3 regions of the Microbacterium sp. MEC084 genome follow, and region 2 is predicted to be linked to each of the others. Evidence: predicted binding sites of a transcription regulator. Region 2 holds the regulator's gene; each other region holds the start of a gene.
The links. The regulator HrcA, encoded in region 2, represses chaperone genes, less so after heat shock. The targets are predictions, from matches to a motif close to TTNGCACTCGNNNNNNNCGAGTGCNAA.
Positions count from the first base shown of each region.

Region 1: the regulator HrcA is predicted to act here: its motif matches at 5,492-5,518, upstream of groES (co-chaperone GroES).
Region 3: the regulator HrcA is predicted to act here: its motif matches at 5,283-5,309, upstream of groL (chaperonin GroEL).

Region 1 is NZ_MYFP02000011.1:65,683-73,750, forward strand. Features, by position in the region: gene B5M43_RS10530 (NAD-dependent epimerase/dehydratase family protein) at 1-1,410, opposite strand, end outside; gene B5M43_RS10535 (endonuclease domain-containing protein) at 1,555-2,373, shown strand; gene B5M43_RS10540 (ABC transporter substrate-binding protein) at 2,518-3,789, opposite strand; gene rarD (EamA family transporter RarD) at 3,995-4,954, opposite strand; gene groES (co-chaperone GroES) at 5,108-5,404, opposite strand; gene B5M43_RS10555 (class I SAM-dependent methyltransferase) at 5,657-6,862, shown strand; gene B5M43_RS10560 (hypothetical protein) at 6,928-7,326, opposite strand; gene tsaD (tRNA (adenosine(37)-N6)-threonylcarbamoyltransferase complex transferase subunit TsaD) at 7,323-8,068, opposite strand, start outside.
Region 2 is NZ_MYFP02000016.1:31,244-37,388, forward strand. Features, by position in the region: gene B5M43_RS12035 (hypothetical protein) at 1-410, shown strand, start outside; gene B5M43_RS12040 (hypothetical protein) at 423-1,271, opposite strand; gene B5M43_RS12045 (hypothetical protein) at 1,290-1,613, opposite strand; gene hrcA (heat-inducible transcriptional repressor HrcA) at 1,767-2,807, shown strand; gene dnaJ (molecular chaperone DnaJ) at 2,870-3,982, shown strand; gene B5M43_RS12060 (16S rRNA (uracil(1498)-N(3))-methyltransferase) at 3,986-4,717, shown strand; gene B5M43_RS12065 (HIT domain-containing protein) at 4,777-5,127, shown strand; gene B5M43_RS12070 (PhoH family protein) at 5,165-6,145, shown strand, end outside.
Region 3 is NZ_MYFP02000007.1:62,704-70,771, forward strand. Features, by position in the region: gene B5M43_RS08490 (XdhC family protein) at 1-172, opposite strand, end outside; gene B5M43_RS08495 (NTP transferase domain-containing protein) at 276-866, shown strand; gene B5M43_RS15325 (DMT family transporter) at 877-1,836, shown strand; gene B5M43_RS08505 (nitroreductase family protein) at 1,856-2,431, opposite strand; gene msrB (peptide-methionine (R)-S-oxide reductase MsrB) at 2,431-2,856, opposite strand; gene B5M43_RS08515 (DUF2332 domain-containing protein) at 2,951-3,967, shown strand; gene B5M43_RS08520 (DUF3263 domain-containing protein) at 4,003-4,242, shown strand; gene B5M43_RS08525 (LytR C-terminal domain-containing protein) at 4,296-4,844, shown strand; gene B5M43_RS08530 (cold-shock protein) at 4,950-5,153, shown strand; gene groL (chaperonin GroEL) at 5,347-6,966, shown strand; gene sfnG (dimethylsulfone monooxygenase SfnG) at 7,128-8,068, shown strand, end outside.

The DNA of each region.
Region 1 (8,068 bases), on a different contig from region 2:
CATGGGCGACCCGAGCGGGCGCCCGTTCGTCTTGAGCCGGCCGGCCTTCTCGCCGAGCCAGGCGAGGGCCTGCCGATGCGGGCGCCGCGGCACCTCGAGCGTGTCCACCAGGTCCTTCAGGAAGACGCGCTCGCGGCCGACCTCCTCGGCCAGCCGCGCCAGGTCCGGGCCCAGGTCGGTGTCAGCGTACGCCTTGGCCATCCGCCGGAACCGGGCGACGCCCGCGGTCGCGCCCGTGAGGTGGTCGGAGAGATACAGCCCCAGGATGTCCCGCTGCAGGGTGGCGGGGAGCCGGTGCCCGGGCGAGTCCGCGGGCGGCTGGGCCGGCCCGTCGGGGAGGACGTCACCGGGCGGCAGCTGATCCTGCGGCCAGTCGCGACGCGGCCGCATCGGAGCGCTCGCGGTGCCCGCGCCGTCGGCCATCCCCGTGAGCAGCTCGCGCAGGGCCGAGGTCGCGTCGTGCCGGGGCTGCCACCCCAGCTCGCGCCGCGCGCGCGAGCTGTCCATGATCGGCACGGTCATCGCCATGTCGAGCCACCCGGGGTCGGCGGCGACGGCGTGCAGCCGCCACGCCGCGTGGAGGAGCGGGCGCAGCACGCGCGCAGGCACCGCGAGCTGGCGCCCGTGCGCGAGCACCGCGGCGATGTCCCGGCCGCGCAGCACGGGGTCGGCCGCGATGTTGAACGCGCCCGTGGCGCCGCCCACGATGACGCGGCGGTACGCGTCGGCCAGGTCGGCGCCGTGCACGACCTGCATCCGCACGCCCGCCGGTAGCGGCACGACGGGCAGGCGCCCGGGGCGCAGCAGCGCGGGCGGCAGGAGGGCCCCGACGAACAGCCGCGGGATCTCCGCCCCGGCGTCGCGGTCGAAGACGAGCGCGGGCCGGAGGCGCGCGACGGCGAGGCCCCGGGTCTCGGCGTCGTCGAGCAGACGCTCCTGCGCGGCCTTGTCGGCCGCGTAGTGCGAGGTGGGGATCCCCTCCGTCGGCCATGACTCGTCCCGCGGGTCGTCGTCGTCCACGCCCGTGTACGCGCCCACGGATGAGGCGCAGACCAGGTGCCGCACGCCGGCGCGCAGGCACGCCTCGATCACGCGGCGCGTGCCGTCCACGTTCGCGCGGCGGATCAGCTCCCGCTTCCGGTTCGGCTGGATGAGCCACGCCAGGTGCACGACGCAGTCCACGCCCCGGAACGCCGCGGCGAGCCGGTCGATCACCCGCTCGTCCGCGGCCCGGTCGACGGCCGGCGCCGCGATGTCGATGCGCTCCCAGTGGGCCGCGTCGTAGGGCGGCGCCTTGTCCGGCGTCCGCCGCGCGACGCCCACGATCGCGTCGACCGCGGGCTCGTCCCTCAGGGCGTGCAGCAGCGCGGTCCCGGTGTTGCCGCTCGCCCCGACGATGGCGACCTTCATGACTGCTCCCGTCCTCGCGTGATCACTGGATGACTCCCGACGCTAGCCGCCGCAGCCCGCACGCCGCAGGGGCTTGCGCCCGGGTCGATCCGGGGTCAGCGGGGCGCCGCCCCGGCCGCCCGCCCGCCCCGGCACCGTGGGCGCATGGACATCTCCACCGCTCTTGCGCTCACGGACGGCGTCGGCCGCGTGCGGGCGCTTCTAGAACTCGGGATCGGCGACCACGCGATCCGCAAGGCGGTCGCCTCGGGCGAACTGGTCCGGATCCGCAGGGACTGGGTCTGCCTGCCCCATGCCGACCCGCTGCTCGTCACCGCCGCGAGACTGGGCGTGGTGCTCACCTGCGTCACGCAGGCCGAGAGATTCGGGCTGTGGACGGTGACACACGAGATCCACGTCGCGGCGCCGCCCCACGGGAGCCTCCCGCGCCCCACGACGGCGCACGTGCACTGGCGCACCCCCTTGGTCCCCCGGCGGCCGGGCACGCTGACCGACGGCATCGAGAACGTGCTCGCCCTGGTCGCGGAGTGCCGCCCGCACGAAGAGGGCCTCGCGGTCTGGGAATCGGCGCTGCGGCGCGGCATGCTCGACAGCGACGTGATGCGACGCCTGCCGCTCGGGCCGGATGCGCGCCGGCTGCTCGCCGAAGCGAGGCCGTTCGCCGACGAGGGCACCGAGTCGGTCGTCATGGCGCGCCTGCGGTGGCTGGACCTGCCGATGCAGCGCCAGGTCGTGCTCGCGGGTCGCCCGGTCGACCTGCTGATCGGCGAGCGCCTCGTCATCCAGATCGACGGCGGGCACCACGTCGGCGTGCAACGCGCCAAGGACAACGAGCACGACGCGCTGCTGAAGCTGATGGGCTACCACGTCATCCGGATCGGCTACGGGCAGATCTTCGACGACTGGCCCAGAGCGCAGGGCCTGATCACCAGCGCGATTGCACAGGGCCTGCATCGCGCATGACGCACATCCGGGCATCCCGGCTTCTCAGGGCCGACCCCGCCATCCGCCCCTGAGAAGCCGGGATCTCCTGGCGAGGACCCGCACGAACGGGAATCGCCCCGCCTCCTCGAGGGAGACGGGGCGATCCGCGGTGAGGCGAGGGGCTCAGCCCTCGTACGGGGTGTAGGTGTTGTCGGGGCCGTACTCGTAGATGTTGATCATGCCCTCGGTCGGGTCGCCGACCTCGTCGAACGTGACGGGGCTCGAGGCTCCGTCGTAGTCCGCGACGCCGCCGGCCAGGATGATGTCCGCGCACTCCGCGAAGGTGGTGCACTTCTCGCCGTCACCCGAGCCGCCCGAGACCTCGATCAGCTTCTCGGCGATCGCCGCCGAGTCGGTCGAGCCCGCGGCGAGCGCGGCCAGCGCGATCAGGTTGGTCGCGTCGAACGACTCCGGCGCGTAGGTGTAGTCGCTCAGCGGCTCGGCGCCCGACTCCTCCACGAAGGCGTCGAGACCGTCGATGAACTCCTGCACCTGCTCCGGCGTCGGACCGGGGTACGTGCCCTTGGCGCCCTCGAGCAGGCCCTCCGGGAAGTCCGGGTACGCGGCCATGTTGCCGTCGACCAGGAACAGGTCCTCGGCCGCGAAGCCCTTCTCGAGCAGGCTCGGGAGGATGGTCTTCGCCTCGTCGAACGAGATCACGGTGATCGCGTCGGGGTCGGCGGCGAGCACCTCCGAGATCTGCGAGTCGAACGACGTGTCGCCGGGGTTGAACGTCGGGGCCGCGACGACCTCGCCGCCCGCGCCCTCGAACGCCTCGGTGATGTACTTGGCCAGGCCGGTGCCGTAGGCGTCGTTCAGCACGATCATGCCGAGCGTCTGGTAGCCGAGCTCGGCGACGAAGTTGCCGTGCACCTCGCCCTGCAGCACGTCCGACGGCGCCGTGCGGAAGTACAGGCCGTTGTCGTCGTACGTCGTGAAGGCGTCCGACGTGTTGGCCGGCGAGAACTGGATGACGCCCGCGCCGGTCACCTGGTCGATGAACTGCAGCGAGACGCCCGACGACGCGGCGCCGATGATCGCGGCCGGGTCCTCGCTGAGCAGGCGCGGGATCTCGGTCTCGTAGGCCTTGTTGTCCAGGTCGCCCGAGTCGCCGTGCACGACCTCGAGCTCGAGGCCCGTGGTCTCGGCGTACTCGTTGATCAGCGACTGCGCGTAGTCGACACCCGCGATCTCGGGCGGGCCGAGGAACGCGAGCGAACCGGTCACGGGCAGGGCCGTGCCGATCTTCAGCGCGAGGTCGCCCGCCGGAGCGGCCGGGGCCGACTCGCTGGGCTCGCCGCTGGCGGTTCCACCGCCGCCGGCACAGCCCGCAAGGGTGAGAGCTGCGGCGCCCGTGAGGGCCAGTGCGCCGATCAGCTTCCGGGATCGAACCATGAGGTTCCGTCCTTTCATCAGGACCCGCGGTTTTCGGGGACTGGTGGTGCATCAGCACACCGCGGGTAATGGACGGAAATCTACCCGCGATTTGTTTCATCCGGATTTTCGCGTGTTGCGCAGACCGGACCCTGGGATCAAATCGTTACCGGCCGCGCCGGCAGGCGGTGCAGTATGTCGCGTGCGACCCTTCTCGGGCGTCGTTCTACGCTCCGCCGTCGATCGCGACGGCCGGCAGGGGCCGCGCCCGGCGCGCGTGGCGGACCTGGTCGAGCATCAGCAGGATGCAGGCGAGCCACACGATCCCGAACCCGATCCAGCGGGCCGGAGGCATCGGCTCGTGGAGCACGGCGGCGCCGATGATGAACTGCAGGATGGGCCCCGCGAACTGGAGCATGCCCATGGTGGCGAGCGGGATGCGGCTCGAGCCGGCGGCGAACAGCAGCAGCGGAACGGCAGTGACGACGCCGGCGCAGAGGAGGAGCACGGTGTGGCCGGCGCCCGCCGTGCCCATCGTGATGCCGGTGGTGACCGCGACGATCGCCAGCTGCACGACCGCGACGGGCACGAGCCACAGCGTCTCGAGCGCGAGGCCGCTGATCGCGTCGACCGAGCCGCCGACCTGCTTCTTCACGAGGCCGTACACCCCGAACGTCGCCGTGAGCCCCAGCGCGTACCAGGGCACGGCGCCGTAGCCGATCACGATGACGATCACCGCGACCGCCGCGACGCCGATCGCGATCCACTGCAGGGGCCGGAGCCTCTCCCGCAGCACCAGCACCGCGAGCAGCACGGTGGTGATGGGGTTGATGAAGTAGCCGAGGCTCGCCTCGATCACGGCGTCGCTCTGGGTCGCGATCACGAAGATCTGCCAGTTGCCGTAGATCAGCACGCCGGCAAGGCCCATCAGCAGCGCGAGGCGCGGGTTGCGCAGCACGGCGAAGAAGCGCCCCCAGCCGCGCATCACGGTGAGCAGCAGCGCGCAGAACACGAGCGACAGCAGCACCCGCCAGGCGACGACCTCCCACGGACCGGTGGGCGCGAGCACCACGAAGTAGAGCGGCAGCACGCCCCACAGCACGTACGCGCCGAGGCCGTAGAGGGTACCCGCGGCCTCCGTCCCGATCCGGCCGGGCCGTTCGATCGAGGGGACGGGTGCGGTCACCGATTCAGCCTACGCTCGCGGCGAGCGCGCCGGGCCCGGTGCGCCCTGCCATCCGCGGTCCGATTCCTGCCACGTGGCGTCCCCGCCCCACCCGGGCATGCGAAAGGGCCCGGATGCCGAGCATCCGGGCCCTCTCGGGGCGTGTCGCTGGGATCAGCGGACGACGACCGCGAGGACGTCGCGCGCCGAGAGCACGAGGAACTCGTCAGCGCCGAACTTCACCTCGGTGCCGCCGTACTTGCTGTACAGCACGCGGTCGCCGACGGCGACATCGAGCGGAACGCGGTTGCCGTTGTCGTCGATGCGGCCGGGGCCCACCGCGACGACCTCGCCCTCCTGGGGCTTCTCCTTCGCGGTGTCGGGGATGACCAGACCGCTCGCGGTGGTCTGCTCGGCCTCGACCTGCTTGATGACGATGCGGTCCTCGAGCGGCTTGATGGAAACCGACACGGTGTACCTCTTCTTTCGTGTGCTTCGTACGGGAAGACTCTTCGCACTCTCCCGGGGAGAGTGCTAACAGCAAGTGTAGGAGGGATGCTGGCACTCCCGCAACGCGAGTGCCAACGGCTTCCGCCCGTCGCCGACACAATGCAGGACCTGTGCCGGCTGCATGGCGTGTCGCCGTCCGAGATCACCCGCACACGCCCGAGATCCCGCTCCGGTCCTGCGTTGTGTCGGAGGAGCCGCCCGTAGGCTGGGCGGATGGATTCGGCCGAGCTCGACGCCCTCCTCACCCGCGAGGGCCTGGCCCTGCTCGACGCGCTCGGCGACGTCGACAGCGCCGACGACGTGGCGCGCACCGTGTCCCGGCTGCGGGCGGCGGGCCACTCCCCCGAGCTCGTGTCCGCCGTGGTCGGCCAGGCGCGGCTGCGGCAGCGCGCGACTGCGAAGTTCGGCGAGTTCGCCGACCGGATGCTGTTCACGCGGGCGGGCCTCGAGCAGGCCACCCGGATGAGCGTCTCGGTGCACCACGCGCGCCGCATGCGGCAGGCGGGCATCGAGCGGGTCGCGGATCTCGGCTGCGGCATCGGCGGCGACTCGCTCGCGTTCGCGGCGCTCGGGATGGGCGTGCTCGCTGTCGACGCCGACCCCGTCACGGCGGCGCTGGCCGCGTACAACCTCGCGCCGTTCCGCGCGGAGGGCGCGGGCGTCGAGGTGCGCGCGGCGCGGGCCGAGGAGGTGCCGCTCGACGAGGTCGGCGCGGTCTGGATCGATCCGGCGCGCCGCACGGCCGGACACGGCGAGACCGCGCGCGTGGCGGCCGCGGACTATTCGCCGCCGCTGGACTGGGTGTTCGACCTCGCGGGGCGCGTGCCCGCCGGCGTCAAGCTCGGTCCGGGCCACGACCGCGACGCCCTTCCCGAGCACGCCGAGACGCAGTGGATCAGCGTGGACGGATCCACGGTGGAGCTGGTCGTCTGGACCGGCGCCCTCGCGCGCGAGGGCGTCCGGCGATCCGCGCTCGTGCTGCGCGGCGACGACGCCCACGAGCTGACCGCGGCCGCCGACACGGCCGACGAGCCGGTGCGGGCGCTCGGCGCGTTCCTTCACGAGCCGGAGGGCGCGGTCATCCGGGCCCGTCTGATCGGCGACGTCGCCCGCGCGCTCGACGCCGGGCCGGTCGCGCAGGGCATCGCCTACCTCACCGGCGACGCCGCCGCGACGAGCCCCTTCGTCGCGTCGTTCCGTGTGCGCGAGACGCTGCCCGCCGACCCCAAGCCGCTGGCGAAGGCGCTGCGCGCCCGCGGGATCGGCACGCTCGAGATCAAGAAGCGCGGGGTCGACGTCGACCCCGCCACGCTGCGCAAGCGGCTCTCGCTCAAGGGCGACGAATCGGCGACGCTCATCCTGACGCGCATCGACGGCAGGCGCACCGCGATCCTCGCGGACCGCGTCCCCCGCGCCTGACCCTCGGTCGTCGAGCGGAGGCGCGCCGGCGCCGGAGTCGAAACGCCCGAAGCCGCCGCCAGCGCTCAGGCCCCGGCGGCCTCCTGCACCGCGCGCACGACCCACAGGATCCAGAACGCGCTGCACAGGATCGAGCCGAGCCCGAGGCCGAGGCCCCACCAGGCGAGCTCGCGCTTCGCGCGGCGCCCGGCGAGCGCGATCGCCGCGAGCACGACGCCGATGACGCCGAGCGGCAGTGCCCAGGGCACGAACCAGGACACGACGAGCGCGAACGTGGACAGCGTCATCGACCAGGTCGCCGTCCGCCCGCGGGACAGGCGCATGCTCCGGACGGCCCGAGGCGCCGCTCCGGGCGCCGGGACGGCGGGCACGACCGCTGAGCCGTCGGGCGCCGGGGCGGCGGGCCGCACGTCGCCCGCCGGGGCGGGAGCCTCGGGAGCATGCACGACCGCGCGCTCGTTCACGTCGACTCCACCGCCACCGGGTCGGCCACCGCCACCTGGATCTGCGTGACGGGAAGGGTCGAGTCGGCGCCGAACTCGAGCGTCGACGGCGCGCGACCCTCGGCGATCAGCTCGGCGGCGAGCGCCGCGATCATCGCGCCGTTGTCGGTGCACAGGCTCAGCGGCGGGATCCGCACGGTCACACCGGCGGCCGCCGCACGCTCGAGCGCGACGTCGCGGAGCCGGCGGTTGGCGATCACGCCGCCGCCGAGCAGCAGGCGCGGCACGCCGTGCTGCGCGCACGCGTCCAGCGCCTTGGTCACGAGCACGTCGACGACCGCCTCGCGGAAGCTCGCGGCGACATCCGCGACCGGCACGGGCTCGCCCGCCGCCTCGCGCTGCTCGATCCAGCGCGCGACCGCCGTCTTGAGGCCCGAGAACGAGAAGTCGTAGCGGTGCTTGGCCATGTCGCTCGCCCGCGACAGGCCGCGCGGGAACCGGATCGCGTTCGGGTCGCCCTCGGCGGCCGCGCGGTCGATCTCCGGGCCGCCCGGGTAGGGCAGGCCGAGGATGCGCGCGACCTTGTCGAACGCCTCGCCCGCCGCGTCGTCCACGGTCTCGCCGAGCAGCTCGACGTCGCTCGTCAGGTCGCGCACGAGCAGGAGCGACGTGTGGCCGCCCGAGACCAGCAGGGCGACGGTCGGGTACTCGAGCGGCGGCGCGTCCGCGTCCAGGATGTCGGCCGCGATGTGGCCCACGAGGT
Region 2 (6,145 bases):
TGTTCTACGGCGCGCTGAAACCCCCGGCATCGCCCGACGACGCGCGCGGCGGCGTGGAGGGATCGCTCGGCTGGCTCGACCTGAGCCGGCCCCTGTCGTTCGAGGACGTCGCGGACGCGCCGTGCGCCCGCGCGGATCTGGAGGCGCTCGTCGTGCCGGCGGCGAGCGCCTGCAGTGCGGCGGTGCCCGACCCGGCGCGGATCCTGCTCTGCACCGAGACGCCCGGCGACGTGATCGTGAGGACGAGGGGCGCCGACTACCCGGAGCAGGAGGTCGACGCCGCCGACCTGTCGTGCGCGAGGCCGGTCGCCGTCCCCGTGTACGACGACGAGAGCACGCTCATGCTCGTGTGCACCGCCGTGGCGGGCGAATGCGTGGTGCGGGTGCTCCCGCCCGAGGATGCCGGGTGACCGCGCTCTGCATCACGCGCCGGCGGTGGGAACCGTGGCGGTCCCCGCGTCGCGCTCGCGCAGGGCCCCGCCGCCCTGGCGGCCCAGGCTCAGCTGCTTCAGGACGGCGACGACGCCGCCGATGAGCACGAGGAACCCCCACACGGCGCCGACCACCGCGGTGATGAGCGCGGCGAGCGCGTCGGCGATGCTCACCACGATCCCCGGGACGACCGAGTGCAGCACCATCGTCAGGAGCGTGAGGAGAAGGACCAGCAGCAGGAAGAACACCATCCGCTTGCTGCCGAGCATGCGCGGCTGCGCCACGATGAGGAATGCGACGGCGGCGAGCTGCAGTACCAGGGCCGCCCCCAGGATCGCCGCCGACGCGCCGACATCGAAGAACCCGAACACCGCGAGGTAGGCGAGCGTGCCGAAGGGGGCCGCCAGGAACAGCGCCACCATCGTGGTGAGGGCGGCGAAGGCGAGCAGGGCCAGCAGCACGCCGGCGACCGCGGCGCCGAGGCCGCCCACGAGGCTCGCGATGCCGTTCACGAGCGCGCCCGCGCGGTGCCCGATCAGCAGCGGCAGGGCCATGAGCCCCACCATCAGCAGCGTCAGCGCGAGCGGCAGCGCCAGGAACGGGATGCCGAGGCCCGGCGGGTCCTCGGCCTCCGCTCCGAACGCGCCGTCCTCGGCGATGGCCGCGACGTCGCCCGCGTCCACCCCCTCGGGCAGCGACGCGCCCGGCTGGGCGAGCGCCGCGATGCGCTCGCCCAGGGGTGGCGGCGACACGACGACCCCCGCGCCGACGCAGGCGAGCACCGCCAGCAGGATCGCCGCGACGGCGACCCACAGCGCCCACCTGCGCAGGCTGTCCACGGGGCGCCGCGCGATCTCTCAGAGTGCCAGCAGGATGCCGCCGGCCACGAGGCCGACGACGAGGATGCCCGCCGCGACGTACCAGGCCCAGTCGGGCGGCACGAACTTTCCGCCGTACGAGGGCTGGAGCGACGCGTGCGGCGTCGCGGTGGCGCCCGCGATGAAGGCGACCGCGACGGCGGCGAGGAAGGCGACGCCGATGACGATGAAGCCGGCCTCGGAGCGCATGATCCCGACGACGACGGCGGTGACGCCCGCCGCGACGCCCAGGATGTAGCCCGCGATCGTGAGCACGAGCTTGACGGTGGGATTGCCGGTGATGCCGTTCAGCGTGGTGTTCATGCTCTGAGGAGCCCGCGCCGCGCCCCGCTGATACCCGCCGTGTGCGCCGGAGACGCGCGGCGCTCGCAGCGCCTTCGGCGTCATCCGGGTGGATCCTCGCTAGAATTGGCACTCAGAACGAGCGAGTGCCAGGCGACGTCGGGGAGGTGCGGCATGGTCACGGAACGTGGGCTGAAGGTGCTCCGCGCCATCGTGCAGGACTACGTCGACACGCACGAGCCGGTGGGCAGCAAGTCGATCGTCGAGCGCCACGCGTTCGGCGTCTCCGCGGCCACCATCCGCAACGACATGGCGCTGCTCGAGGACGAGGAGCTGATCACCGCTCCCCACACCTCGTCGGGCCGCGTGCCGACCGACAAGGGCTACCGCGTCTTCGTCGACCACCTGGCCGAGCTGCGGCCGCTGTCCCAGGCGCAGCGCTCGGCCATCTCGACGTTCCTGGCCGACCCCTCGGACCTGGACGACCTGCTGTCGCGCACCGTGCGCGTGCTCACGCAGCTGACGGGTCAGGTCGCGCTCGTGCAGTACCCGTCCTTCGCGTCCGCGAACGTCACGCACGTGGAGCTGGTGCGGCTCGGCGACATCCGGATGCTCGTGATCATCGTGACCGACACGGGCCGGGTCTCGCAGCGCCTCACGGCGACGCCGGGCGGTGTGCACGAGGACGACGTCGCGGTGCTGCGCGCGCAGCTCGCGTCGCTCGTCACGGGGCGCTCGGTGCGCGACGCGTCCGAGCGGATCGAGGCGCTGCGGGCCGCGGCGCCGGCGGACCGCGGCCGCCGCGACGACGCGCTGCTGTCGCTCGCGGCCGTCGTGGGCGAGGAGCTCGACGAGTTCCGCCAGAACCGACTCGTGATGGCCGGGGCGGCGACCCTCGCCAAGCGCGAGCAGGACTTCCGCGGCAGCATCCACCCGCTGCTCGAGGCGATCGAGGAGCAGGTCACGCTGCTGCGGCTGATGTCGGAGATGGTCGCGGACGAGCACGGCCTGTCGGCGAGCATCGGCCGCGAGAACGACGAGTTCGGGCTGCCCGAGGCGTCGATCATCGCGAGCGACTACGACGCGGGCGTGGGCCGCGCGCGCGTGGGGCTGATGGGCCCGACGCGCATGGACTACCCCAGCAACCTGTCGGCGGCCCGCGCGGTGGCGCGGTACCTGTCGCGGCTGCTGGACGAGGACGAGGGCCGCCGCTAGGCGGCGCCGATTTCATCACGCGGGAGCGCGCGGCAGACGGCGCGCGACCATGAAAGGCGAGTGTGGCTGACCACTACGAGGTGCTCGGGGTGTCGCGCGAGGCGACGTCCGACGAGATCAGGAAGGCGTATCGCAAGCTGGCGCGCCAGCTGCATCCCGACGTCAACCCCAGCGAGGACGCCGCGGAGCGCTTCAAGCTCGTGACGCACGCGTACGAGGTGCTGAGCGACGACGAGAAGCGCCGCCGCTACGACATGGGCGGCGACGAGAGCCCGTTCGGAGGCGCGGGCGGGTTCGGCGGCTTCAGCGACATCTTCGAGACGTTCTTCGGCGCGGGCGCCGGCGGCGGCCGCGCGGGACGCCCCCGGTCGCGCCGCGAGCGCGGCCAGGACGCGCTCGTGCGCGTCACGCTCGATCTCGGCGACGTCGTCTTCGGCGCGCACCGGGACCTCGAGGTCGACACGGCCGTGCTGTGCGAGACGTGCCAGGGCTCGTGCTGCCAGCCGGGCACGGGCCTGGCGCGCTGCGAGATCTGCGGCGGCTCGGGCTTCATCCAGCGCCAGGTGCGCAGCCTCCTCGGCAACGTCGTGACGCAGCAGCCGTGCGGCGCGTGCCAGGGCTACGGCACGACCATCCCCGACCCGTGCACGACCTGCCACGGCCAGGGCCGGGTGCGCTCGCGCCGCACGGTGTCGGTCGACATCCCGGCCGGCGTCGAGACCGGCCTGCGCCTGCAGCTGCCCGGCTCGGGCGAGGTCGGCCCGGCGGGCGGCCCCAACGGCGACCTCTACATCGAGGTCCAGGTGTCGCCGCACCCGGTCTTCAGCCGCGACGGCGACGACCTGCTGGCGACGCTCGAGGTGTCGATGACCGACGCCATCCTGGGCACCACCACGACGATCGAGGCGCTGGACGGCCCGGTCGACCTCGAGCTGCGGCCCGGCATCCAGGCCGGCGAGGTGCTGACGGTCAAGAACCGCGGCATCACGGGGCTCCGGTCCTCGCAGCGCGGCGACCTGCGGGTCGGCATCCACGTCGTCACGCCGACGCGACTGGACGCCAAGGAGCGGGCGCTGGTGGAGGAGCTCGCGAAGCGCACCAAGGCGCCGAAGCCGCGCCTGGCGGAGTTCCAGCAGGGCCTGTTCTCCAAGCTGCGCGACCGGTTCCGGGGCTGACGCGTGGCCCTGCACTTCATAGACGAGACAGCCGGGGCCGCCCGCGTCGGCGACGCGGTCACGCTGACGGGCGCCGAGGCGCATCACGCCGCCGCCGTGCGCCGCGTGCGCGTCGGCGAGGCGGTCACCGTGACGGACGGCCGGGGCGCGTGGCTCGAGGGCGAGGCCGAGAGCGTCGAGCCGCGCGAGGTCGTCGTCCGGATCACCGCCCGCCGCGACGAGGACGCGCCGCGGCCGCGCCTCGTGCTGGCGCAGGCCCTGGCGAAGGGGGACCGCGACGAGCTCGCGGTCCAGGCCGCGACCGAGCTGGGCGCCGACGAGATCGTGCCGTGGCAGGCCGCCCGCAGCGTGTCGCGCTGGGAGGGGCCCAAGGCCGAGAAGGGGCGCGTCCGCTGGGCCGCCATCGTGCGCGAGGCGGCCAAGCAGGCCCACCGCGCGTGGCTGCCGGAGGTCGTGCCGGTCGCGACGACCGCGGCCCTCGCGGCGCGCGCGGCCGGCGAGCGCGTCCTGGTCCTCGAGCCCACCGCCGAGACCCCTCTGACGGCGGTGGATCTCGGAGACGCCGCATCCATCGTGCTCGTGGTCGGTCCCGAGGGCGGCATCTCCCCGGAGGAGCTGGACCGCCTGGAGACCGCCGGCGCCGTGCGCGTCCGGCTCGGCGACACGGTGCTGCGCACGTCCACCGCCGGGCCCGCGGCGCTCGCGCTCGTGAACGCGCGCCTGGGCCGCTGGTGACCCGCGACGCGGGTCAAGCCCCCGGGTCGGGTGAGGGGCGCGCGCATAGACTGAGGTCCATGAGCGATCCCTCGATCTTCACCCGCATCCTGCAGGGCGACATCCCCGGCGAGATCGTGGCCGAGACCGAGCGGGTCTTCGCCATCAAGGACATCGCGCCGCAGGCGCCGCTGCACCTGCTGGTGATCCCGAAGACGCAGGAGTACCGCGACGTCGCGGAGCTCGCCGCGGGGGACCCCGAGCTGCTGGCCGAGATGGTGTCCGTGGCGAAGGGCCTCGCATCCGAGCACGCCGACGGCGACTTCCGTCTGCTGTTCAACTCCGGATCGGGCGCGGGCCAGACCGTGTTCCACGTCCATGCGCACGTGCTCGCGGGCGGCCTGGGAGAGAGAAGCCTCGTCGGTGAGTGAGCTTCACACGGAGACCGTGACCGCCGACGGAGTCGCGATGGTGCAGCTGCTCGGCCCGCAGGACCGCCTGCTCCGGATGGTCGAGAGCGCGCACCCGGATGTCGACGTCCACGTGCGCGGCAATGAGATCACGCTGCGCGGGGCGGAGGGCGACGTGCGCGCGGCGCGCGCGCTGGTCGACGAGCTGCTCCAGATGACCAAGGCCGGGCATGCGCTCGGCGAGGCCGACGTGGCGAGCTCGGCGCGCATGATGCGCGACGAGTCCGGCCCGCGGCCGAGCGAGGTCATGGGCGAGGCGATCCTGTCGAGCCGCGGCAAGACCATCCGGCCCAAGACCGTGGGTCAGAAGGACTACATCGACGCGATCGATCAGAACACGATCGTGTTCGGGATCGGCCCCGCCGGAACGGGCAAGACCTACCTGGCGATGGCGAAGGCCGTGCAGGCGCTGCAGCGGCGCGAGGTCGACCGGATGATCCTGACCCGCCCGGCGGTCGAGGCGGGCGAGCGGCTCGGCTTCCTGCCCGGCACGCTCACCGACAAGATCGACCCGTACCTGCGCCCGCTGTACGACGCGCTCAACGAGATGATGGACCCCGAGCTCGTGCCCAAGCTCATGGCGACGGGCACGATCGAGGTCGCGCCGCTGGCGTACATGCGCGGCCGCACGCTCAACAACTCGTTCGTCGTGCTCGACGAGGCGCAGAACACCACGCCCGAGCAGATGAAGATGTTCCTGACGCGTCTCGGCTTCGGCACCAAGATGGTCGTCACGGGCGACATCACACAGGTCGACCTGCCGCAGGGCGCGTCGGGCCTGCGCCTCGTGACGCGCGTGCTGGAGGGGATCGACGACATCCACTTCGCGCGCCTGACGAGCGACGACGTGGTGCGGCACTCGCTGGTGGGCCGCATCGTGGACGCGTACAGCGAGTACGACGAGCGCCGCCTCGCGGCGCGTCACGAGCGCGACGAGGCCGCGGAGTTCGCCAACCGGGCCGAGCGACGCGCCGCGAAC
Region 3 (8,068 bases), on a different contig from region 2:
CGCCCTCCACGCAGCCGCCCGAGATCGAGCCGATCACCTCGCCGTCGTCGGCCACCGCCATGGATGAGCCGACGCCCCGCGGGGCGCTGCGCGCGACGCCGGTGACCGTGACCACCGCGATCCGCCGCCCGGCGCGCAGCCGGTCGAGGATCACGGCGGCGAGTTCGAGCATGGCGCCACCGTAGTCATGCCGTGTTACCGGACTGCTACACGCCACGCCCGGCGCGTCACGCGCCCGACCCCGCGCCGTGACCTGCGGGTCCTAGACTGCGGCGATGGACCCCGCCCGCGTGCGCCTGTGCGGCCTCGTGCTCGCCGCCGGAGCGGGTCGCCGGTTCGGCGGCCCGAAGGCGCTCGCGCGCGGCGCCGACGGGGCGCCGTGGGTGGCGCGCGCGGTCGACGCCCTGGTCAAGGGCGGGTGCGACCGGGTCGTCGTGGCGCTGTCGCCGGCCTCCGCGGCGGCCGCCGCCCTGGTGCCGGCGCCCGCGACGTCGGTCGTCGTCGGCGACGCGGCGCGCGGGCTGGCCGCCACGCTGCGCGGCGCGCTCGCCGCGGCGGTCCCGGCCGACGGCGTCGTCATCCTGCCGGTGGACACGCCGGACGTCGTCCCCGGCGCGGTTCGCCGCGTGATCGCCGAGGGCGGGCGGCCGCTGCGTCAGGCGCTGGCTCAGGCCGTGTACCGCGGCCGCCCGGGCCATCCGGTCCTGGTCGGCGCGGATCACGTCGCGGCGCTGCGGGCAACGCTCCGCGGAGACGAGGGCGCCCGGGCGTATCTGCGGGCGGCCGCCGCCCGGCAGGTGGAGTGCGGGGACCTGTGGTCGGGGGACGACATCGACGAGCGCGGCGGCGCCCACCTGGGGTCGTAGGCTTGAGGGAGTGAGCACCCCGGACCAGCCGTCGCCGTCACGCCGCGCCCGGGGCCTCGCCCCGGTGGCGGGAGCCATCGCGGTCGGGGTGCTCACGGCCATCCAGTCGCGGCTGAACGGCGGGCTCGGCGCCGCGCTCGACAACGCGATCGTGGCCGCCGTCATCTCGTTCGGATCGGGCCTGGCCATCATGGTCGCGCTCGCCGCGGCGCTGCCGGCGGGCCGGGCCGGCGTCGCGCGGCTCGTGCGCGGCGTCCGCGCGCGCGACATCCCGTGGTGGATCCTGATCGGCGGCGCGGCCGGAGCGCTCACGGTGGGCTCGCAGGGCGCCGTGGTCGGGGTGATCGGCACGGCGCTGTTCACGGTGGGCGTCGTGGCGGGGCAGACGCTCAGCGGACTGATCCTGGACCGCGTCGGGTACAGTCCGGCCGGCGTGACGGCGGTGACCGTGCCGCGGGTGGTCGGCGTGGCGCTCGCGCTCGCGGCCGTGACCGTCTCGCTCACGGGCGGCACGGTCGCGCAGGCGCCGCTGTGGATGCTGCTGCTTCCGCTCCTGGTCGGCGCCGGCCTCGCGTGGCAGCAGGCCACCAACGGACGGCTGCAGCGCGCGACCGCGTCGGCGATGACCGCGACGCTCGTCAACTTCGTCGGCGGCACGGTCGTGCTCGGGGCGATCGCGCTGGTGCAGGCGCCGCTCGTCGGCGTCGCGCCGCTTCCGGCCGACCCGTGGCTGTACCTGGGCGGCGCGATCGGCGTCGCCTACATCGCGCTGTCGGCGGCGCTCGCGCCGCGGATCGGCGTGCTGCTGCTCTCGCTCGGATCCGTGCTCGGGATGCTCGTCGGCTCGCTCGCGCTGGACCTGCTGTGGCCGCCCGCCGTGCCGCCGTCGCCTGTCCGGTCCGCCATCACGGTCGCGGTCGCGTGCGTGGGCGTCACGATCGCCGCGGTCGGCCGGCGTTCCGCGCGCTGAGGCGCGCGGAACGAGGTCGTCAGGCCTTCTTCTTGGCCTTCTTGCCCGCGGGGAGAGCGGAGAGGAACTTGGCGCCGTCGACGGCCTTGCGGCGCAGCGGGCGCGACCGGGTGGGCTTTCCGCCCACGTAGAGCCAGCCGAGCAGGACCTCGTCCTTCGTGAGGCCGTGCGCCTTGGCGACCGCGCGGTGCCGCGTGTGGCCGCCCGTGCGCCAGAAGACGCCGTAGCCCGCCTCGTCCAGCAGCAGGCTGAGCGCATGGGCGACGCCGGAGGCGACGGCCTCCTGCTCCCAGACCGGCACCTTGCCGCGCCGCACCGACGCGACGATCGCGATCAGCAGCGGCGCGCGGAGGGGCTTGGAGTACACGCCCTTCTTGCCCTCGGCCTTCGCGATCGCGCGGCCGAGCGCTACGCGGTCGTCGCCGCGGATCTCGATCAGCCGCCAGGGTTTGAGCTCCTTGTGGTCGGCGACGCGGCCCGCGGCCGACACCAGCTCGACGAGCTCGTCGTGCGTGGGCGCGTCGTCCGTGACCTTCGACAGCGAGCGGCGCGCGAGCATCGCGGCCCGCGCGCCCCCGACGGCCGCCGCGGTCATCAGGCCGGGGCGTCCTGCTCGTCGCTCTCCTCCGGAGTGAAGTTCAGCGACAGCGAGTTCATGCAGTAGCGGTCGCCCGTGGGCGTGCCGAAGCCGTCAGGGAAGACGTGACCCAGGTGCGAGCCGCAGTTGGCGCAGCGCACCTCGGTGCGCTCCATGCCGTGGCTGTTGTCCTCGAGCAGCTCGACCGCGTCGGGGCGGATGGACTCGTAGAAGCTGGGCCAGCCGCAGTGCGAGTCGAACTTGGTGCCGCTCTTGAACAGCTCCGAACCGCACGCCGCGCACGTGTACAGGCCGGCGCGCTCCTCGTCCAGCAGCTCGCCCGTCCAGGGACGCTCGGTGCCGGCCTCGCGCAGCACCGCGTACTGCTCGGGGGTGAGCTCCTGGCGCCACTCATCCTCGGACTTGCTCACGTTGTACGACATGGGTTCCTCCCGTTGATCGCCTTACAGACTACGTCCGCGGGAGGGTGCGCGGATCGGACGTGTCGTAACGTTCGCGGCCCGGGAGAATGAGGGGATGAGCGCCCCGACGACCGACCACGACCCGGCCGCCGTCGCGGACCGGTTCGCCCGCTTCGCACGCGACGAGGCGCCGGGCCGCTCGGACGTCTATCTCGCGTGGGCCGAGGGCGTCGCGGTCGATCCCGGGATGTGCGAGATCCTCGCCCGCATCCCCGCCACGCGCCGGCAGCCGCCGCTCGTGTTCGCCGTCACGCGGATGCTGGGCGCCCCGCTGGACGGCGGCTACGACGCCTGGGCGGCGTTCGTGCGCGCGCACGCCGCCACGGTGGTCGCCGAGTGCGCGGCGCGCACGCTCCAGACGAACGAGCCGCTGCGCTGCGCCGCGCTCCTTCCCGCCCTCGCGCGCCTGCAGGGCCCGATCGCGCTGCTCGAGCTCGGCGCCTCGGGCGGGCTGTGCCTGTACCCGGATCGCTACGCGTACCGCTTCCGTGCGGGCGACGACGTCGTCGCGGTGGATCCGGGCGGGGGAGCGGCCGTCGTGCTCGAGGCCGAGCTGCGCGGAGCCGTGCCGGACCTCCGCCTGCCGGACGTCGTGTGGCGCGCGGGCATCGACCTGCAGCCGCTGGACGCCGGCGACCCCGCCGACCGGGCCTGGCTCGAGGGGCTCGTGTGGCCCGAGGAGACGGCCAGGGCCCGGCGGATCGCCGCCGCGATCGACGTCGCCGCCGCCGACCCGCCGCGCCTCGTCGCGGGGGATGCCGCGGATCTCGGGCTCGTGCGCCGCCTCGCGGCCGAGGCGCCGCGCGATGCCGCGCTCGTGATCACGACCCCCGGTGTGCTGCCGTACGTGCCGCGCGGCCGGCGCGACGCGCTGATCGCGGCGCTGCGGGCACCGGGCGGCATCCGCCCCGAGCCCGTGCACTGGATCACGCTCGACCAGCCCGCGCTGCACGACGCCTGGACCCCGCCCATCGACACCGGGACGTGGGGCCCGGGATTCGCGCTCGCGCTCGACGGCGAGGTGCTCGCGGCCGCCGACCCTCTGGGCGCCTGGATCGACTGGCGCGCCTGACCGGCGCGCGCCGCAGCGCCGCCTACCGTGGGGACGTGCCCCTCTCCGACCGCGACCGCGCCATCCTCGCCTTCGAGGCCGAGTGGCGCCGCCACGGCGGCGCGAAGGAGGAGGCCATCCGGTCCCAGCTCGAGATGGCGCCGGCGCGCTACTACCAGCTGCTGGGCCGGCTGATCGACTCGGCCGACGCGCTCGCCGAGGACCCGCTGCTCGTGGGCCGGCTGCGCCGCCTGCGCGACGCGCGCCGCGCGGACCGCTCCCGCATCGCCGGCTGACCGGAGCCGCGCCTGAGGCGTCGCCCCAGGGTCGTCCGGGTAGCATCGGGGTCGTGCCGACCACCTACCCCCGGGACCGCTTCGACGACGTCCCGCGCCAGTCCGCCAGGGTCGGCGCCCATCGTGCCGAGCAGCCCCGCGCACCCCGCCGCGTCGTGCTGCTGTGGGCCGCGCTCGCGACGGTCCTGCTCACGATCGCGGGCATCCTCGCGTTCCTCGTCCTGTCGCAGCGCGTCGACATCGTGCCGGGACAGCAGTCCCCGGTGCCGCAGTCCACGGTGTCGCCGATCGTCGACCCCACCTACACGGTGCTCGTGCTCAACGGCACGGGCTCGCAGGGCGTGGCCGAGGAGGTCGCCGCCGAACTTGTGGCGGCCGGATGGTCGGACGACATGGTCCTGCCGAGCGAGTCGTCCGCGACGGACTTCCCCGCCACGACCGTGTACTACGCGTCTCCCGAGGAGGAGGCCGTCGCGCTGGGCATCGCGCAGGCCATCGGCGGCGCGCGCGTCGCGCTGAGCGACCAGTACCAGAGCCCGCCGGATCCCGCGCTCAAGGAGATCACGGTGGTCGCCGGTCTCGACCGTGTTTCGGCCGGGTAAACAGTTCGATTCGGGCGTGTTCATTCTCGCCCTCTCGGCGTTCTGGCGCGGAACGGCGCGGATACCATTCCCGATATCCGCCCCCAGCACCAGGAGAGTTTTCGCATGACCCAGGGCACCGTGAAGTGGTTCAACGCCGAGAAGGGCTACGGGTTCATCACCGTGGCAGACGGCAGCCAGGACGTCTTCGTCCACTACTCGAACATCGAGATGAGCGGCTTCCGCGTCCTGGAGGAGGGGCAGTCCGTCGAGTTCACCGTCGGCTCGGGCCAGAAGGGCCCGCAGGCGGAGGCCGTCCGCCCCGTCTGACCCGGCGTCCACGCAGAGCGCCCCGCGGCCCGGACCGCGGGGCGCTCTCGCGCGTCCGGGCGTCGCCCGCCCACGGGCGCGCCCGCCGGACGCGGCTTGCACTCGATGGGGGAGAGTGCCAGAATCGTCCTAGCACTCGTGCAAGAGGAGTGCTAAAGACCACACGCCTACGTCCGGGAGGGACGACACCAACATGGCAAAGATGATCGCTTTCGACGAGGAGGCCCGTCGTGGCCTCGAGCGCGGCCTCAACACGCTGGCCGACGCCGTCAAGGTGACGCTCGGCCCGCGCGGTCGCAACGTCGTGCTCGAGAAGAAGTGGGGCGCCCCCACCATCACGAACGACGGCGTCTCGATCGCCAAGGAGATCGAGCTCGACGACCCGTACGAGAAGATCGGCGCCGAGCTGGTCAAGGAGGTCGCCAAGAAGACCGACGACGTCGCGGGTGACGGCACCACGACCGCCACGGTCCTCGCCCAGGCGCTGGTCCGCGAGGGCCTCCGCAACGTCGCCGCCGGCGCCGACCCCATCAGCCTGAAGCGCGGCATCGAGAAGGCCGTCAAGGCGCTCTCGGACGAGCTGCTCGCGCAGGCCAAGGAGGTCGAGTCGAAGGAGCAGATCGCCGCGACCGCGTCGATCTCGGCCGCCGACCCCGCGATCGGCGAGCTCATCGCCGAGGCCATCGACAAGGTGGGCAAGGAGGGCGTCGTCACGGTCGAGGAGTCGAACACGTTCGGCACCGAGCTCGAGCTCACCGAGGGCATGCGCTTCGACAAGGGCTACCTGAACCCCTACTTCGTCACGGACCCGGAGCGCCAGGAGGCGGTCTTCGAGGACCCGTACATCCTGATCGCGAACCAGAAGATCTCGAACATCAAGGACCTTCTGCCGGTCGTCGACAAGGTCATCCAGGCGGGCAAGGAGCTCGTCATCATCGCCGAGGACGTCGAGGGCGAGGCCCTCGCGACGCTCGTGCTGAACAAGATCCGCGGCATCTTCAAGTCGGTGGCCGTCAAGGCCCCCGGCTTCGGCGACCGCCGCAAGGCCCAGCTGCAGGACATCGCGATCCTCACGGGCGGCCAGGTCATCACCGAGGAGGTCGGCCTCAAGCTCGAGAACACCGACCTCGAGCTGCTCGGCCGCGCCCGCAAGGTCATCGTCACCAAGGACGAGACCACGATCGTCGAGGGCGCCGGCGACGCGTCGCAGATCGAGGGCCGCGTGACCCAGATCCGTCGCGAGATCGAGAACACCGACAGCGACTACGACCGCGAGAAGCTGCAGGAGCGCCTCGCCAAGCTCGCCGGCGGCGTCGCCGTCATCAAGGCGGGCGCGGCCACCGAGGTCGAGCTCAAGGAGCGCAAGCACCGCATCGAGGACGCCGTGCGCAACGCGAAGGCCGCCGTCGAGGAGGGCATCGTCGCCGGTGGTGGCGTGGCCCTCATCCAGGCCGGCAAGACCGCGTTCGACGGCCTGGACCTCGTCGGCGACGAGGCGACCGGCGCGAACATCGTCAAGGTCGCGATCGAGGCTCCGCTGAAGCAGATCGCCCTCAACGCCGGCCTCGAGCCGGGCGTCGTGGCCAACAAGGTCGCCGACCTCCCGGTCGGCCACGGTCTGAACGCCGCCACGGGCGAGTACGGCGACCTGTTCGCGCAGGGCATCATCGACCCCGCCAAGGTGACGCGCTCGGCGCTGCAGAACGCCGCGTCGATCGCCGGCCTCTTCCTCACCACCGAGGCCGTCGTCGCCGACAAGCCCGAGAAGGCGGCCGCTCCGGCGGGCGCCGAGGGTGCGGGCATGGACTTCTGATCCACGCCTGATCTCCTCTCGGACGGCCCCTTCCCCTCGCGGGGGAGGGGCCGTCCCGCGTCTCCGGGGCGTGGATGACACAGGGCGTAACACCCGCTTGGAGCACGGTAGGGTGCGTCGCCATACTTGCGTGACCCGATCCGAACACCCGAAGGATTCCCATGACCGTCATCGACACCGAGGTCTCGCCCGTCGCCGACCTCGAGACGCCCCTGAAGTTCGCCTACTGGGTGCCGAACGTCTCCGGCGGCCTCGTCGTCTCCACCATCGAGCAGCGCACCAGCTGGGACTTCGACTACAACAAGAAGCTCGCCCGCATCGCCGAGGACGCCGGCTTCGAGTACGCGCTGTCGCAGACGCGCTACGCCGCGAGCTACGGCGCCGACAAGCAGCACGAGGCCACGTCGTTCACGCTGGGCCTGCTGGGCGCGACCGAGCGACTCAAGATCATCGCCGCCGTCCACCCGGGCATGTGGCACCCCGGGGTGCTCGCCAAGTGGCTCATCACGGCCGACCACATCTCGAACGGCCGCGCCGCCGTCAACATCGTGTCGGGGTGGCTCAAGGACGAGTTCGTGAAGTTCGGCCTGCCCTGGCTCGAGCACGACGAGCGCTACGTGCGCACCGAGGAGTTCATCTCGATCCTGCGCGGCCTGCTGACCGAGGACGGCTACTCGTTCGACGGCAAGCACTACCAGATCTCGGACTTCACGCTCTCGCCGAAGCCGCTCGACGTGCCCGGCCGCGCGCACCCCGAGATCTTCTTCGGCGGCAACTCGACCGCGGCGCAGGCCGCGGCCGGCCGCACCGCGGACTGGTACTTCTCGAACGGCCGCTCGCTGGAGGGCTTCCAGGAGAACATCGCGGGCGTCGTCGCGGCCGCCGAGTCGGGCGGGCGCACCGCGCCGCAGAAGCCGCGCTTCGGCATCAACGGCTTCGTGATCGCGCGCGACACCGAGAACGAGGCGGTCGAGACCCTGCGCGAGATCATCGCGAAGGCCCACCGCCCCGCCGTCGAGGGCTTCGCCGCGGCGGTCAAGGAGGCCGGCCAGTCGACCAAGGACGGCAAGGGCATGTGGGAGGACTCGACCTTCGAGGACCT